2 linked regions of the Pyxidicoccus xibeiensis genome follow. The main gene of each other region encodes a partner of the protein of the gene in region 2 in a complex. Links are inferred from orthologs where the notes say so. Each region holds a gene or a part of one and is shown on either strand. Other genes may lie near its edges.

Region 1 (5,604 bases), on a different replicon or contig from region 2:
GACTGTTGTGAGGAGAACGTGACCGAAGGTGTTGGAGATCGATCATAGATTGCAATGATCGAGCCCACCCAAGCACTAGATCTCGCGTTGACAGGTCGGGTACCCCCCCATAGCTTGTGGCCGGTCGACGGTGCCCCACCGGAGACGTCGCCGTGACGTGGGGCTGAGGAGGGGTTGTGGGATTCTTGCGCACAGCTAGCAGCTGCCTCATAACTCACCCCTGTCGACCGGCCGTAGCAAGACCGTAGACCCGTCCCCTTCAGGACGGGTCCCACCCTGAACATCTTTCCAGTAGCGTGACCTGGGGAGCCGTCCCCCCGGGGCAGACCTCCGTGTCTGCCCGAGGCCGCGCCTTTGTCCGGAGTGAGCCGCTCGTGAACTTCGAAACGCCCGTGAAGCCCGCCGCCGCCAACATGTCCGTGCCGCCCACCACCAATGGCCACCCGGTACCGACCGTGAGTGCCGCGCCGGTGGCGACGGCTCCGGCCGCCGCGGAGCCCACGTCCGGCGACTTCACCTCCACCAGCATGAAGGTGCGCAAGCGCAACGGCACCACGGAGCCGGTGGACCTCAACAAGATTGTCCGCGCCGTGGGTCGCTCCTGCGTGGGCCTGCCCCGCGTGGACGTGATGCGGGTGGCCACGAAGACCATCTCCGGCCTCTATGACGGCGCCACCACGCGCGAGCTGGACGGGCTGTCCATCCAGACCGCCGCGGCCCTCATCGCCGAGGAGCCCGAGTACGGCCGCCTCTCCGCGCGCCTGCTGGCAGCCTTCATCCAGAAGGAGGTCAGCAACCAGGAGATCCACTCCTTCAGCCAGTCCATCGCCGCCGGCCACAAGCACGGCCTCATCGCGGACCGGCTGCTGCAGTTCGTCCAGGCCAACGCGCGCAAGCTCAACGCCGCCATCGACCCGTCGCGCAACGACCTGTTCGAGTACTTCGGCCTGCGCACCGTCTATGACCGCTACCTCCTGAAGAACCCGCAGACGCGCGAGGTCCTGGAGACGCCGCAGGAGTTCTTCCTGCGCGTGGCGTGCGCGCTCAGCGGCGACAACGCGCGTGAGGCCATCGAGCTGTACCGGCTGTTCAGCTCGCTGGAGTACATGCCCAGCTCGCCCACCCTGTTCAACTCGGGCACGCGCCACGAGCAGCTCTCCAGCTGCTTCCTGCTGGACTCGCCCGCGGACGAGCTGGACGCCATCTACAAGAAGTACTCGGACATCGCGATGCTGTCGAAGTTCTCCGGCGGCATCGGCGTGGCGTACCACCGGGTGCGCGCGCGTGGCTCGCTCATCCGCTCCACCAACGGCCACTCCAACGGCATCGTCCCCTGGCTGAAGACGCTGGACGCCTCCGTCGCCGCGGTGAACCAGGGCGGCAAGCGCAAGGGCGCGTGCTGCGTGTATCTGGAGACGTGGCACGCGGACATCGAGGACTTCCTCGAGCTGCGTGAGAACACCGGCGACGACGCGCGCCGCACGCACAACCTGAACCTGGCCAACTGGGTGTCGGACCTCTTCATGAAGCGCGTGGAGGCGGACGCCGACTGGAGCCTGTTCGACCCGAAGGTCGTCCCCCACCTGACGGACCTGTACGGCGACGCCTTCGAGAAGGCCTACGCCGAGGCGGAGGAGAAGGGCCTGGCCATGCGCAAGGTGAAGGCGCGTGACCTGTATGCCCGGATGATGAAGGTGCTGGCGCAGACGGGCAACGGCTGGATGACCTTCAAGGACATCAGCAACCGCAAGAGCAACCAGACGGGCAAGCCTGGCAACGTCATCCACCTGTCCAACCTGTGCACCGAAATCCTGGAGGTGACGAGCCAGGGTGAGACGGCGGTGTGCAACCTGGGCTCGCTGAACCTGGGCCGGATGGTGGTGGACGGGAAGTTCGACTTCGACCGCCTGCGGGCCAACGCGCACCTCGCGCTGAAGCAGTTGGACCGGGTCATCGACCTCAACTACTACCCCATCCCCACGGCCGCGGACTCCAACCGCCGCTGGCGCCCGGTGGGCCTGGGGCTGATGGGCCTGCAGGACGTGTTCTTCCAGCTCCGGATGCCGTTCGACTCCCCGGAGGCGCGGGCGCTGTCCAGGCAGATTTCGGAGGAGATCTACTACGCGGCGCTGAACACCTCGTGCGAGCTGGCCGAGCAGTTCGGCGCGCACCCCTCCTTCCCGGAGACGCGGGCGGCGAAGGGCGAGCTGCAGTTCGACAGCTGGGGCGTGGTGCCGGCGGACACGGCCCGCTGGGACGCGCTGCGCCAGCGCATCATGAAGCACGGCCTGCGCAACTCGCTGATGATTGCGATTGCGCCCACGGCGACGATTGCCTCCATCGTCGGCTGCTACGAGTGCATCGAGCCGCAGGTGTCCAACCTGTTCAAGCGCGAGACGCTGTCGGGCGACTTCCTCCAGGTGAACCGCTACCTGGTGCGTGACCTCCAGACGCTGGGGCTGTGGAACGAGAACGTCCGCAACCGCATCAAGATGGCGGAGGGCAGCGTGCAGGACATCACCGAGCTGCCGGAGAACCTGCGGGCCATCTACCGCACGGCCTGGGAGATTCCGATGCGCTCGCTCATCGACATGGGCGCGGACCGCGGGGCCTTCATCGACCAGAGCCAGTCGCTCAACCTGTTCGTGGAGACGCCGAACATCGGCAAGCTCTCCTCGATGTACTTCTACGCATGGCAGAAGGGGCTGAAGACGACCTACTACCTGCGCTCGCGCCCGGCCACGCGGATTGCGAAGGCCACGGTGAGCGGCGCGGGCACGGGCACGTCGATGCCGGCGGCCCCTGCCCCGATGATGGCCAAGGCGGAAGTGACGGAGGCCGAGGCGGTCGCCTGCTCGCTGGAGAACCCCGAGGCGTGCGAGGCCTGCCAGTAGGCCCGTGGCGCTGAAGTCGTAGAGACGTTTCGAGAAGGCCGAGAACCCGCGCGCGCAGCGCAAGGAGCACCGAAGCAATGCTGCTGAACCCTGGACTGAACCTGACGCTGCGCCCGATGGCGTACCCGGCCTTCTTCGAGATGTACCGGAATGCCATCAAGAACACGTGGACGGTGGAGGAGGTGGACTTCTCCACGGACCTGGTGGACCTGCGGTCGAAGATGACGGACGCGGAGCGGCACCTCATCCACCGGCTGGTGGCGTTCTTCGCGACGGGTGACAGCATCGTCGGCAACAACCTGGTGCTGAACCTCTACAAGCACATCAACGCCCCCGAAGCGCGGATGTACCTGTCGCGGCAGCTGTACGAGGAGGCGCTGCACGTCCAGTTCTACCTGACGCTGCTGGACACGTACGTGCCGGACCCGGCGGAGCGGGCGAAGGCGTTTGCCGCCATCGACAACATCCCCTCCATCCAGCGCAAGGCGCGCTTCTGCATGAAGTGGATGGACAGCATCCAGGGGCTGGACCAGCTGCGGACGAAGGCGGAGCGGCGGCAGTTCCTGCTGAACCTCATCTGCTTCGCGGGCTGCATCGAGGGGCTCTTCTTCTTCGCGGCCTTCGCCTACGTGTACTTCCTGCGCAGCAAGGGCCTGCTGAACGGCCTGGCGGCGGGGACGAACTGGGTGTTCCGGGACGAGAGCGCGCACATGGGCTTCGCGTTCGAGACCATCCAGGTGGTGCGCAAGGAGGAGCCGGACCTCTTCGACGCGCAGATGGAGCGCGACGTGGTGGCGATGATGCGCGACGCGGTGGAGTGCGAGACGCAGTTCGCGCAGGACCTGCTGAGCGGCGGCGTCATGGGGCTGTCCGTGCAGGAGATGCGCGGCTACCTGGAGTACACGGCGGACCAGCGCCTGCAGATGCTGGGCATGGCGCCCATCTTCCGGACGAAGAACCCGCTGCACTTCATGGACCTGCAGGACGTGCAGGAGCTCACCAACTTCTTCGAGCGCCGCGTGTCCTCGTACCAGGTCGCCGTGGGTGTGGGCGCGGCGACGGACGTCGTGTTCGACGCGGCGTTCTGAGCTCTTTCAAGAGCCCCCTAGTACCTCGGCACAGAGGTTTTGACCGATTGGCCTTGGACCTGCTCAGCGGAGGACGGGCAGAAGTTCCGGGGCCAGCAGCAGTTCAATGCTGCGGGCCTGTCCGGCGCTGCGCCGGATGAGCCCTCGGCGCTCAAGCTCAAGCACCATGCGGTGGACGGTGGGCGGAGTGGTGCCGAAATAGCGCTGCATGTCGGCCTCCGCAGGAAAGCGCCTGTTGAGCTTCGTGTACGCGTAGATGAAGGCCAGGTATTGGCCTTGAAGCTCTGTGAAGGGCGGAGTTGCGGAGGGAATCGACACGGCGGCAGCGAGGTAGTCCGACTCCCCTTTCACGGAGTCGGAGCGCATGAATGTACGTTACCTCGTCACCCTGGCCGCCGAGGAGAAGTCGGAGTTGGAGGCCCTGGTGAGCGGTGGCACGGGGCGGGTGCGCCGCGTCAAGCGTGCGCAGATTCTGCTGGCAGCCCATACCGGAGTCACCGACGAGCAGATTGCCAGGAGCGTCCGGGTGGGCGCCTCGACGGTGTACCGAGTCAAGCGGCGGTTTGTGGAAGGAGGCGTGGAGCACGCCCTGCACGAGAGGCAGCGGCCCGGGGCCTCTCGCAAGCCGACGGGCAAGCAGGAGGCGCTGCTGGTAGCCACCGCCTGCTCGAGTCCACCGAAGGGGCGTGCGCGGTGGACGCTCCAGTTGCTGGCCGATGAGCTGGTGCGGCTGACCGAGCACGCGGAGCTGTCGCGGGAAACAGTCCGACGACGGCTGGAGGAGAGCGAACTCAAGCCCTGGCAGCAGCGCATGTGGTGCATTCCGAAAGTGGACGCCGAGTACATCGCCCGAATGGAGGACGTGCTGGAGCTCTACGCTGAGCCACCCGACGCCAAGAGGCCGGTGGTGTGCTTCGACGAGACGCCCACCCAGCTGATTGGAGAAGTCCGCACGCCCCTGCCAGCCATGCCCGGCAAGCCCCGGCGTTACGACTACGAGTACCAGCGCAACGGGACGGCCAACCTCTTCGTCTTTCTGGACGTGCACCGTCCCTGGCGCCACGTCGAAGTCTCGGACCAGCGGACCGCCAAGGACTTCGCGGTGCAAATGCGCGCGCTGGTGGACGTGCACTACCCGGGGGCAGAAACCATTCGAGTGGTGCTCGACAACCTCTCTACGCACAGCCCCGGCGCCCTCTATGAAGCCTTCCCGCCGCAGGAGGCCCGGAGGATTCTGAAGAAGCTGGAGTTACACTTCGTCCCCAAGCACGCCAACTGGCTGAACATGGTGGAGATTGAAGTTGGCGTGCTCAACCGCCAATGCCTGGACAGGCGAATCGCCAACAAGGCCACCCTGAAGCGGGAGGTGGCCCGATGGGAGCGGATGCGCAACAAGGAACGGGCCCGGGTCCGCTGGCGCTTCACAGTCGAGAGCGCCCGCACCAAGCTCGGGCGAACGTACCCCCAGGCCCAGGCAGCCGCTGCTGCTGCCTGAACCCTTCAAAACCTCTGTGCCGAGGCACTAGGGCTGCGTCGACGCAAGGCCTCTGGGCCCCGTAGAGAGCGGCGACGTCATGCCCCACCCGCTCGAAGGTCAGGACAACGATTCAGCAACCATCCCT
Region 2 (7,651 bases):
TTCAGGCCAGCGTGACGGCTACTTGTAGGACTTCTTCGGGCAGGCCGACTTGTCCTGGGTGGCGATCTTCTGGGCCTCGGTCAGCTCCTTCATCGTCTCGTCCAGGTTCTTCTGGGTGGCGGCCTCGGCGTCCGTCCAGCCCTCGGCGTCCTTGGTCTTCATCTCCTGGGCAATGGCCAGCGCGGCCTGCTCCGTGGCCTGGCGGGCCTGGATGGTCTCCACCACGCGGGCGTCGGCCTTCACCAGGGCGTTGCACTTGCTCTCGAGCTCGTCGAAGAGCTTGTAGTTCTTCGTCTTCTGGTAGCGCTCCACCACCTCGGCGAAGGCCTGCGCCGCGGGGGCGCGGGCGCCGTCGGCCATGGCCGCGTCCGCCGCGCGCTGCGTGCGCACCAGGTCCAGCTGCAGGAAGCGCAGCTCGGACGGCAGGGTGGCCGCCGCGGCCTCCGAGGCCTGCGAGTTGAAGTGGACGAAGCGGTACGCGAAGGTCAGCTCGTCGGTGGACAGCTTCGCCGGCAGCGCGGCCATCTTCTGCTGGAGGCACGCGGACACCTGGTCGCCCTCGGTGCTGCCGGAGGGCTCGAAGGTGACTTCGGCCGGCGTCGCGTTCGTCTTCACCAGCTTCACCTTGGCCGTCAGCGTCGGGGGGACCTTGTCCTTGAAGCTGGCGTAGCAGTCACACCAGGTCGGCAGGCCCAGGCGCACCGCGCCGGTGAAGTCCGAGCCCTCGTTGATGCCGAAGGTGACGGAGTTCAGGCCGCTGGCGGTGTGCTCGAAGGGGATGGTGGCCTCCACCGGCTGCGCGCCCTTGGCGAGCAGCGCCGGCTGGACGGCCGTGTCCACCAGCTTCTGGACGCAGGCGGTGCCCTCGGGGGTGAGGTTCTCCCCGGTGACGGCGTGGGTGGTGGCCTGGTCGGTGACGGTCGTCTTGACGGACACCTTCGTCGTGGGCGCGGGACCCCGGTTCTTCGGGTCCACCAGGCACTCCTGCACCTGCGGGCGCACGGCCAGCAGCGAGCCCAGGACGACGCCCTGGCTCGTCTGGTCCGGCACCGCCGTCTCGCGCGGGAAGCAGGCCACCAGGTCGAACGGGGGCTGGTTGGTGATGCGGACGCGCTCCTCGGTGCTGGTGGGCTGGGTGCCCTGCGCGGCGCCCTCGGTCTTCTGCTGACCGGCACAGGCGGCGGTGAGGACGACGGATGCTACGGCGACACGACGCAACATGCGGTGGTTCTCCCTGGGGTGGGACTGCGAGTCGGGTGGCTCCTACTTCTCCAGGCCCTCGGCGTTCTTCAGGTCCTTGAGACGGAGCCCGTTCTTCTTCAACAGTCGGTAGAGGCTCTGCATGGAAAGCCCGGTGCGCTGCTCGGCGGCCTTCATGTCGAAGCCCACCGTGCGCATCACCTCGGCGAAGTACAAGCGCTCGAAGTCGGCCAGCACCCTGTCCTTCGCCTCGTGGTACGGCAGCGTGGAGACGATGGCGGACACGTCGGTGGCGGGGGCCTGGCCCTCCGCGCGCCGCGAGGGCTGGGCGAGGAAGTCCAGCCAGCTGCTGTTGCCCGTCTCCTCCATGAGGGCGCCGCGCTCGAGCACGTTGCGCAGCTCGCGCACGTTGCCCGGCCAGTCGTAGCCCTCGAAGAGGGCCAGCGTCTGCGGGGTGAGCGTCACGCTGGCGCGCAGCGTCTGGGAGAGCGCCTGGGCCAGCGCGGGCAGGTCCTCGCGCCGGGTGCGCAGGGGCGGCAGGCGCACGCGCGCCACCGCCAGCCGGAAGTAGAGGTCCGCGCGGAAGCGGCCCTGGCGCACGTCCTCCTCCAGGTTGCGGTGCGTGGAGGCGATGACGCGCACGTCCACCGCCACCGGCTGCCCGTCCAGCGACGGCACCTCGCGCGTCTCCAGCACGCGCAGGAGCTTGCCCTGCACGGGCAGCGGCAGCTCGCCCACCTCGTCCAGGAAGAGGGTGCCGCCCCGGGCGGCCTCGAAGACGCCGCGCGCCTCGCGGTCCTCGTTGTCCCCCGCGCGCAGGCCGCCGAACAGCTCCCGCTCGGCCTTCTCCTCGGAGATGAGGTTGCAGTCCACGACCTTGAAGGGGCCGTGCCGCCTGGCCGAGTGCTGGTGCACCGCGCGCGCCGCCAGCTCCTTGCCGGTGCCCGTCTCACCCTCGATGAGCAGGCTCATGTCCTCGCGGGCGATGCGGCGCAGCTCCGTGAAGACCCAGCGCATCTTCTCCGAGGCGCCCACCAGCGCGCCGAAGGACTCGGCGCCCGCCACCTCGATTTCCGTGGGGCGCGGGGCCACCTTCACGGACAGCTTCGTCTTGCCCAGCTCAATCTTGTCCCCGCTGGACAGGTACGCCTGGATGACCTGCCGGCCGTCCAGGAAGGTGCCGTTGCGGCTGCCGGTGTCGCGCAGCAGCAGGCCGCGCGCGCTGCGCTCCACCTCCGCGTGGCGGCGGCTCACCGTGACGTCCGTGAGGACCAGGTCGCTGGCGGGGTCCGAGCCCACGCGGACGAGCCCGTCCTGGGTCGTCACCTTCTTGCCTTTGTCCGGGCCGGCGACCACCTCCACGGTCCACTCGTGGATGGGGATCCGCGTGCTGCGGCCTTCCTGTTCTGTCTGGGCGGTCTGGGTGACCTCGGGCCTGGGTTCCATCATGGGGTCCTCTTTAGGTGCGAGTCGCCCGGGGGGGCAAGCCCGACGCGCGTCCGCGCGCGACTGAAAACATCAGGGCAGCACGAGTGAAACAATCTGCCCAGAGGCTTGTTGCACGCGTGCCTCCGACGGAACAGGAGCCAGGCGCGTCCGGGCGAGGGCCTGCGGCGGGACGGGGCGGCCGTCGAGCGAGAGGACGATGTCTCCCGCCGCCAGCTTCGCGCCCGCGGGGGCTGCGCGGACGTACAGGCCGCCGGGCTTCCGGGCCAGCGTGTCCAGGACGGCGGGCTCCAGGCCGGGGTTGGCGAAGCGCAGGCGCTGCTGGCGCAGCAGCTCCGCGTCCAGGGCGTCCCGTGCCGCCAGCTCCGGCCCCAGCTCCAGCGTCTCCCAGGGCACCCACGCCACGGAGGTGGCCACGGGCGGAGAGGGCGCGCGGGGCGGCTTCAGGGTGCCCGACAGCCCCTTCAGCGCCTCGCGGGTGAGGTCCGCCATCAGCAGGGTGAGCTCCGGCGCCGGGTCCGCGCCCTCGTCCGTGACTTCCGCGAAGGGGTCCGCCGCCGCCTCGCCGGACACCTCCAGCACCACCTGCCGCGTGGCGGGGTGCAGCACCTCCACGGTGCCCAGGTACGTCACCGCCTCCTGGGCGCTCTGGCCCACGGTGCGGCCGCGACTGTCCACCAGTTCACGTTGGCCGGCCTGGACGCGCTTCTCCGCCCGGGGGCGCAGCACCAGCGCGCTGTCCGGGCGCACGCCGTACGCGGCCAGCACGGCGACGGCGTCGCTGGCGGCCCAGGCGTTGTCCTCGTCCGGGCGGTAGACGCGCACCTCGGTGGGGCCGAAGAAGAGGGCCTGCTCCGCCGCCTCGGCCAGGGCCACGTCCACCAGCCGCTGGGACAGCTCCACCGCGCGCCAGGCCGGCGTCTCCCAGCGGAAGCCGAAGGGATAGACGACGACGGCGGACACCGCGAGGTCCGCGGGCACGGAGCGCTTCACCTGGACGGAGGCGCCCTTGCAGGACACGGACAACGACACGGCCGCGAGGGCCAGCAGCGCGGCGGCGCGCGCGAGGAGGGACGGGCCGGGACGAGTCACGGCCCGCCATCCAAGACGAACGCCCCCGAGGAATCCAGAAACCCGCCTGGGGGCGCTCGTGCCGGAGGCTCAGTACCGCGCCGGCGAGTCGCTGGCGGGGAAGGACTCCTTGGACTCCTCGTCCACGATGTCGTCTTCGGCGTTGCCACCGGACTTCACGCTGGCGTTGATCTGGTCCTTCACCGCGCGGGTGGGGACGCTCTTGCCGCCACTGGCGGAGCGCTTGCGGCCGGTGCCGGCCTTCTGGCCGCCGAGCATCCGGCTGCCCAGCAGGTTCTTCGCCCGCTCGGACAGGTTGCGCTGCTCGTCCTGCCAGTCCCGGAAGAACTGGGCGAGCTCCTGGTCGCCGGACTCCTCGGCGTCCCGGATGTACTGCTCACCCACCGAGGTGCCCTTCAGCAGGTGGTACAGCGCGCTGATGAGGTTGTAGTGCTCGTCCCGGGTGCCCGTCTGTTGCTCTTCTCCCGCCATTGCGACCTCCCGCGAAAAGGGTGGTGTGCCTTGGAGGGGAAGCTATGCACGGCGCTCCGAGCATCCGGGCCGGTCGCCTGCCTGCCTGGGCTAGGCCAGCATCGGGTCCAGCTTGCCCTCGGTGTCCAGGCGGGACAGGTCCGAGTAGCCGCCCACGTGCGTGTCGCCGATGAAGATCTGCGGCACGGTGCGCTGGCCGCCGCTCATCTCCACCAGCTGCGCGCGCATGGAGTCGTCCCCGGTGACGTCGACCTCCTGGTAGTCCACACCCTTGCGCTTGAGCAGGTCCTTGGCGCGGACGCAGTACCCACAATAGTTCGTCGTGTAGATCTTCACGGGCTTCACGGGCACTTCCTCCTTGTGTCTTCCAAGTTAAGGGCCGGGCAGGGCCCGCGCCACCTTACCCCGAAAGCACGACGGCCCCCGGCTCCCTGGTGGGAACCGGAGGCCGCCCGAGGGTGCAGTCACCCCGGCGTGGCGCCGGGGTGGGGGCTGCTACATGCCCATGCCGCCCATACCGCCCATGCCGCCCATACCGCCGCCGGCCGGGGCCTCCTTCTCCTCCTTCGGGCGCTCCGCCACCATCGCCTCGGTGGTGAGCATGAGGGAGGCGACCGAGGCCGCGTTCTGCAGCGCGGTGCGGCTCACCTTGGCCGGGTCGATGACGCCGGCGGCGAGCAGGTCCTCGTAGGCGCCGGTGGCCGCGTTGAAGCCGAACGGACCGGTGCTCTCCTTGACCTTGTTCACCACCACGCTGCCCTCCAGGCCGCCGTTGCCGACGATCTGGCGCAGGGGCTCCTCGAGCGCGCGGCGGATGATGTCCACGCCGAACTTCTCACCCGTCGTGAACTGCTGGCCGTCCAGCGCCTTGAGGCACCGGATGAAGGCCACGCCGCCGCCGGGCACCACGCCCTCCTCGACGGCCGCGCGAGTCGCATTGAGCGCGTCCTCCACGCGGGCCTTCTTCTCCTTCATCTCCGTCTCGGTGGCCGCGCCGACGTTGATGACGGCCACGCCGCCGACCAGCTTCGCCAGCCGCTCCTGCAGCTTCTCGCGGTCGTAGTCGCTGGTGGTCTCCTCGATCTGCGCGCGGATCTGCTTCACGCGCGCCTCGATGTCCTTCTGGCTGCCGGCACCGTCGACGATGGTGGTGTTGTCCTTGTCCACCGTGATGCGCTTGGCGCGGCCCAGGTCCTGGAGCGTCAGCGTGTCCAGCTTGATGCCCAGGTCCTCGGCGATCATCTTGCCGCCCGTCAGGGTGGCGATGTCCTCGAGCATGGCCTTGCGGCGGTCACCGAAGCCCGGCGCCTTCACCGCGCACACGTTCAGCACGCCGCGGATCTTGTTCACCACCAGGGTGGCCAGGGCCTCGCCCTCGACCTCCTCGGCGATGATGACGAGCGGCTTGCCGGCGCGCGCCACCTGCTCCAGCACGGGCAGCAGGTCCTTCATCGACGAGATCTTCTTCTCGTGGATGAGGATGAGCGCGTCGTTGAGGACGGCCTCCATGCGCTCCGGGTCCGTCACGAAGTACGGGGAGAGGTAGCCGCGGTCGAACTGCATGCCCTCGACCACGTCCAGGGTGGTCTCCAGGCCCTTGGCCTCCTCCACCGTGATGACGCCCTCCTTGCCGACCTTCTCCATCGCGTCCGCGATGATCTGGCCGATGGTGGAGTCGCCGTTCGCGGAGATGGTGCCGACCTGGGCAATCTCCTTCTTATCCTTCGTCGGCTTCGCCATCTTCTTCAGCTCGGCGACGATGGTGACCACGGCCTTGTCGATGCCGCGCTTGATCTCCATCGGGTTGTGACCCGCGGCGACCAGCTTCGCGCCCTCGCGGAAGATGGCCTGCGCCAGCACGGTGGCCGTCGTGGTGCCGTCACCCGCGACGTCAGACGTCTTGGAGGCGACCTCCTTGACCATCTGCGCGCCCATGTTCTCGAACTTGTTCTCCAGCTCGATTTCCTTGGCGACCGTCACACCGTCCTTGGTGATGGTGGGCGAGCCAAAGCTCTTCTCGATGACCACGTTGCGGCCCTTGGGGCCGAGGGTGACCTTGACCGCGTCAGCCAGGATGTTGACGCCGCGCAGAATGGCCTCGCGCGCGCGCACATCGAACAGAATGTCCTTCGCCATGATTTTGAGTCCTTAGAAAGGGGTGGGAAGGGACGGATTACTTCTCGATCACGCCGAGCACATCCTCCTCACGGAGGATGAGGTGCTCCTCGCCGTCGAGCTTGATCTCGGTGCCCGCGTACTTGCTGAACAGGATGGTGTCGCCGGCCTTGATGTCCATCGGGCGGACCTTGCCGTCCTCCAGCACCTTGCCGTTGCCCGCGGCGATCACCTTGCCCTCGAGGGGCTTCTCCTTCGCCGTGTCGGGGATGAAGAGACCGCCCTTGGTCTTGGTCTCCTCGGCGACGCGCTTGACGATGAGCCGATCCTGCAGGGGACGAATCTTCATGGTCGTTCTCCTTCTATGTGGTGCCCGGCCCGGGGGTACTGCCGGCCGGGACACCGCTTGGGGGTTGATTAGGGCCTTTGACGACCCGCGGCATTAGCACTCGCACCTCGTGAGTGCTAACGCCTAGGCGCCGCGGATAATAACCAGGGAAGTCGACCCGTCAAGCGATGCCGGACCGCCGGCCCGGTTGCTGCCAAATACGCGGCATTCCTATGGTTTTACGGCTCCACCCCACCGTGACGGGAGTTATTCCCCGCCCCCGTCACAGGCCTGCGGATTAGCACTCGGCAGGGGCGAGTGCCAGCGCAAGTGCCTGGAATCATTGACCTTGGCTTTGCGGCGTCCGAGGGCCGTTGGTACCCTTCGGGGTGTCCCCCGGGGGCGCGGTGGCCTTCCGGGAAGGCGGGAGGTGTCAATGAGTGAACTGGTGGCGTCCCTGTCGCTCAAGGAGTTCTTCAAGTCACTCCTGGACGAGGTCATCGGGCGGCAGCGGGTGGTGATTGGCGAGTCGACGGAGTTCTACCTGGTGAATCTGCTGTCGGAGTTCGCGCTGACCGACAAGCTGTTCACCCGCGAGGAGGACGGCCGGAAGGACCGCGAGCCGCTGGCCGTGCTGTACCACCAGGCGCTGCAGCAGGAGCGCCACGAGCGCATCCGCACGCTGCGACGGCTGGGGGACGTGTCCCTGTACACGGCGGGCTTCTTCTCCGGAGCGCTGCAGAGCGGGGCGGTGGGCCCCGACTACTACATCCAGATGGGCGGCACGGCGTACGGGCAGGTGGCGGAGCTGTCCCCGGCGGCCCAGGTGTACCGCGAGCTGCACGACAAGTTCCGGCTGCTGGTGGAGGTGCTGGAGGAGATTGCCGCGCGGGGCATGGTGCAGGCCGGCCCGGCCGGGGCCCTCAAGGTCTACGAGTCCTGGGTGCGCACCGGGAACGACCGGCTGGAGCGCGTGCTGGTGGACGCGGGGATGGTGCC

Evidence for each region.
Region 1: the proteins of grxC (region 2) and LXT23_RS25870 are in contact, whole or in part, in an NMR structure (PDB 1QFN), measured with the Escherichia coli proteins. The link is inferred for Pyxidicoccus xibeiensis from one-to-one orthologs.

What each region holds. Positions count from the first base shown.
Region 1 is NZ_JAJVKV010000005.1:813,863-819,466, reverse strand. The notes cover bases 1-3,134. They hold LXT23_RS25870 (ribonucleoside-diphosphate reductase subunit alpha), read left to right. Parts: upstream 1-374; coding sequence 375-2,894; downstream 2,895-3,134. Other genes in these bases: LXT23_RS25865 (ribonucleotide-diphosphate reductase subunit beta), read left to right, coding at 2,972-3,134. Also shown: more of LXT23_RS25865, read left to right, coding at 3,135-3,982; LXT23_RS25860 (LexA family protein), read right to left, coding at 4,046-4,348; LXT23_RS25855 (IS630 family transposase), read left to right, coding at 4,347-5,477; LXT23_RS25850 (S1C family serine protease), read right to left, coding at 5,603-5,604. UniProt on the Escherichia coli protein: Provides the precursors necessary for DNA synthesis. Catalyzes the biosynthesis of deoxyribonucleotides from the corresponding ribonucleotides.
Region 2 is NZ_JAJVKV010000015.1:151,828-159,478, reverse strand. The notes cover bases 2,928-5,637. They hold grxC (glutaredoxin 3), read right to left. Parts: upstream 4,555-5,637; coding sequence 4,300-4,554; downstream 2,928-4,299. Other genes in these bases: groL (chaperonin GroEL), read right to left, coding at 4,705-5,637; LXT23_RS40990 (hypothetical protein), read right to left, coding at 3,808-4,209; LXT23_RS40995 (hypothetical protein), read right to left, coding at 2,928-3,738. Also shown: LXT23_RS41005 (hypothetical protein), read right to left, coding at 19-1,221; LXT23_RS41000 (sigma 54-interacting transcriptional regulator), read right to left, coding at 1,264-2,646; more of LXT23_RS40995, read right to left, coding at 2,719-2,927; more of groL, read right to left, coding at 5,638-6,345; co-chaperone GroES, read right to left, coding at 6,383-6,673; LXT23_RS40970 (hypothetical protein), read left to right, coding at 7,089-7,651. UniProt on the Escherichia coli protein: The disulfide bond functions as an electron carrier in the glutathione-dependent synthesis of deoxyribonucleotides by the enzyme ribonucleotide reductase.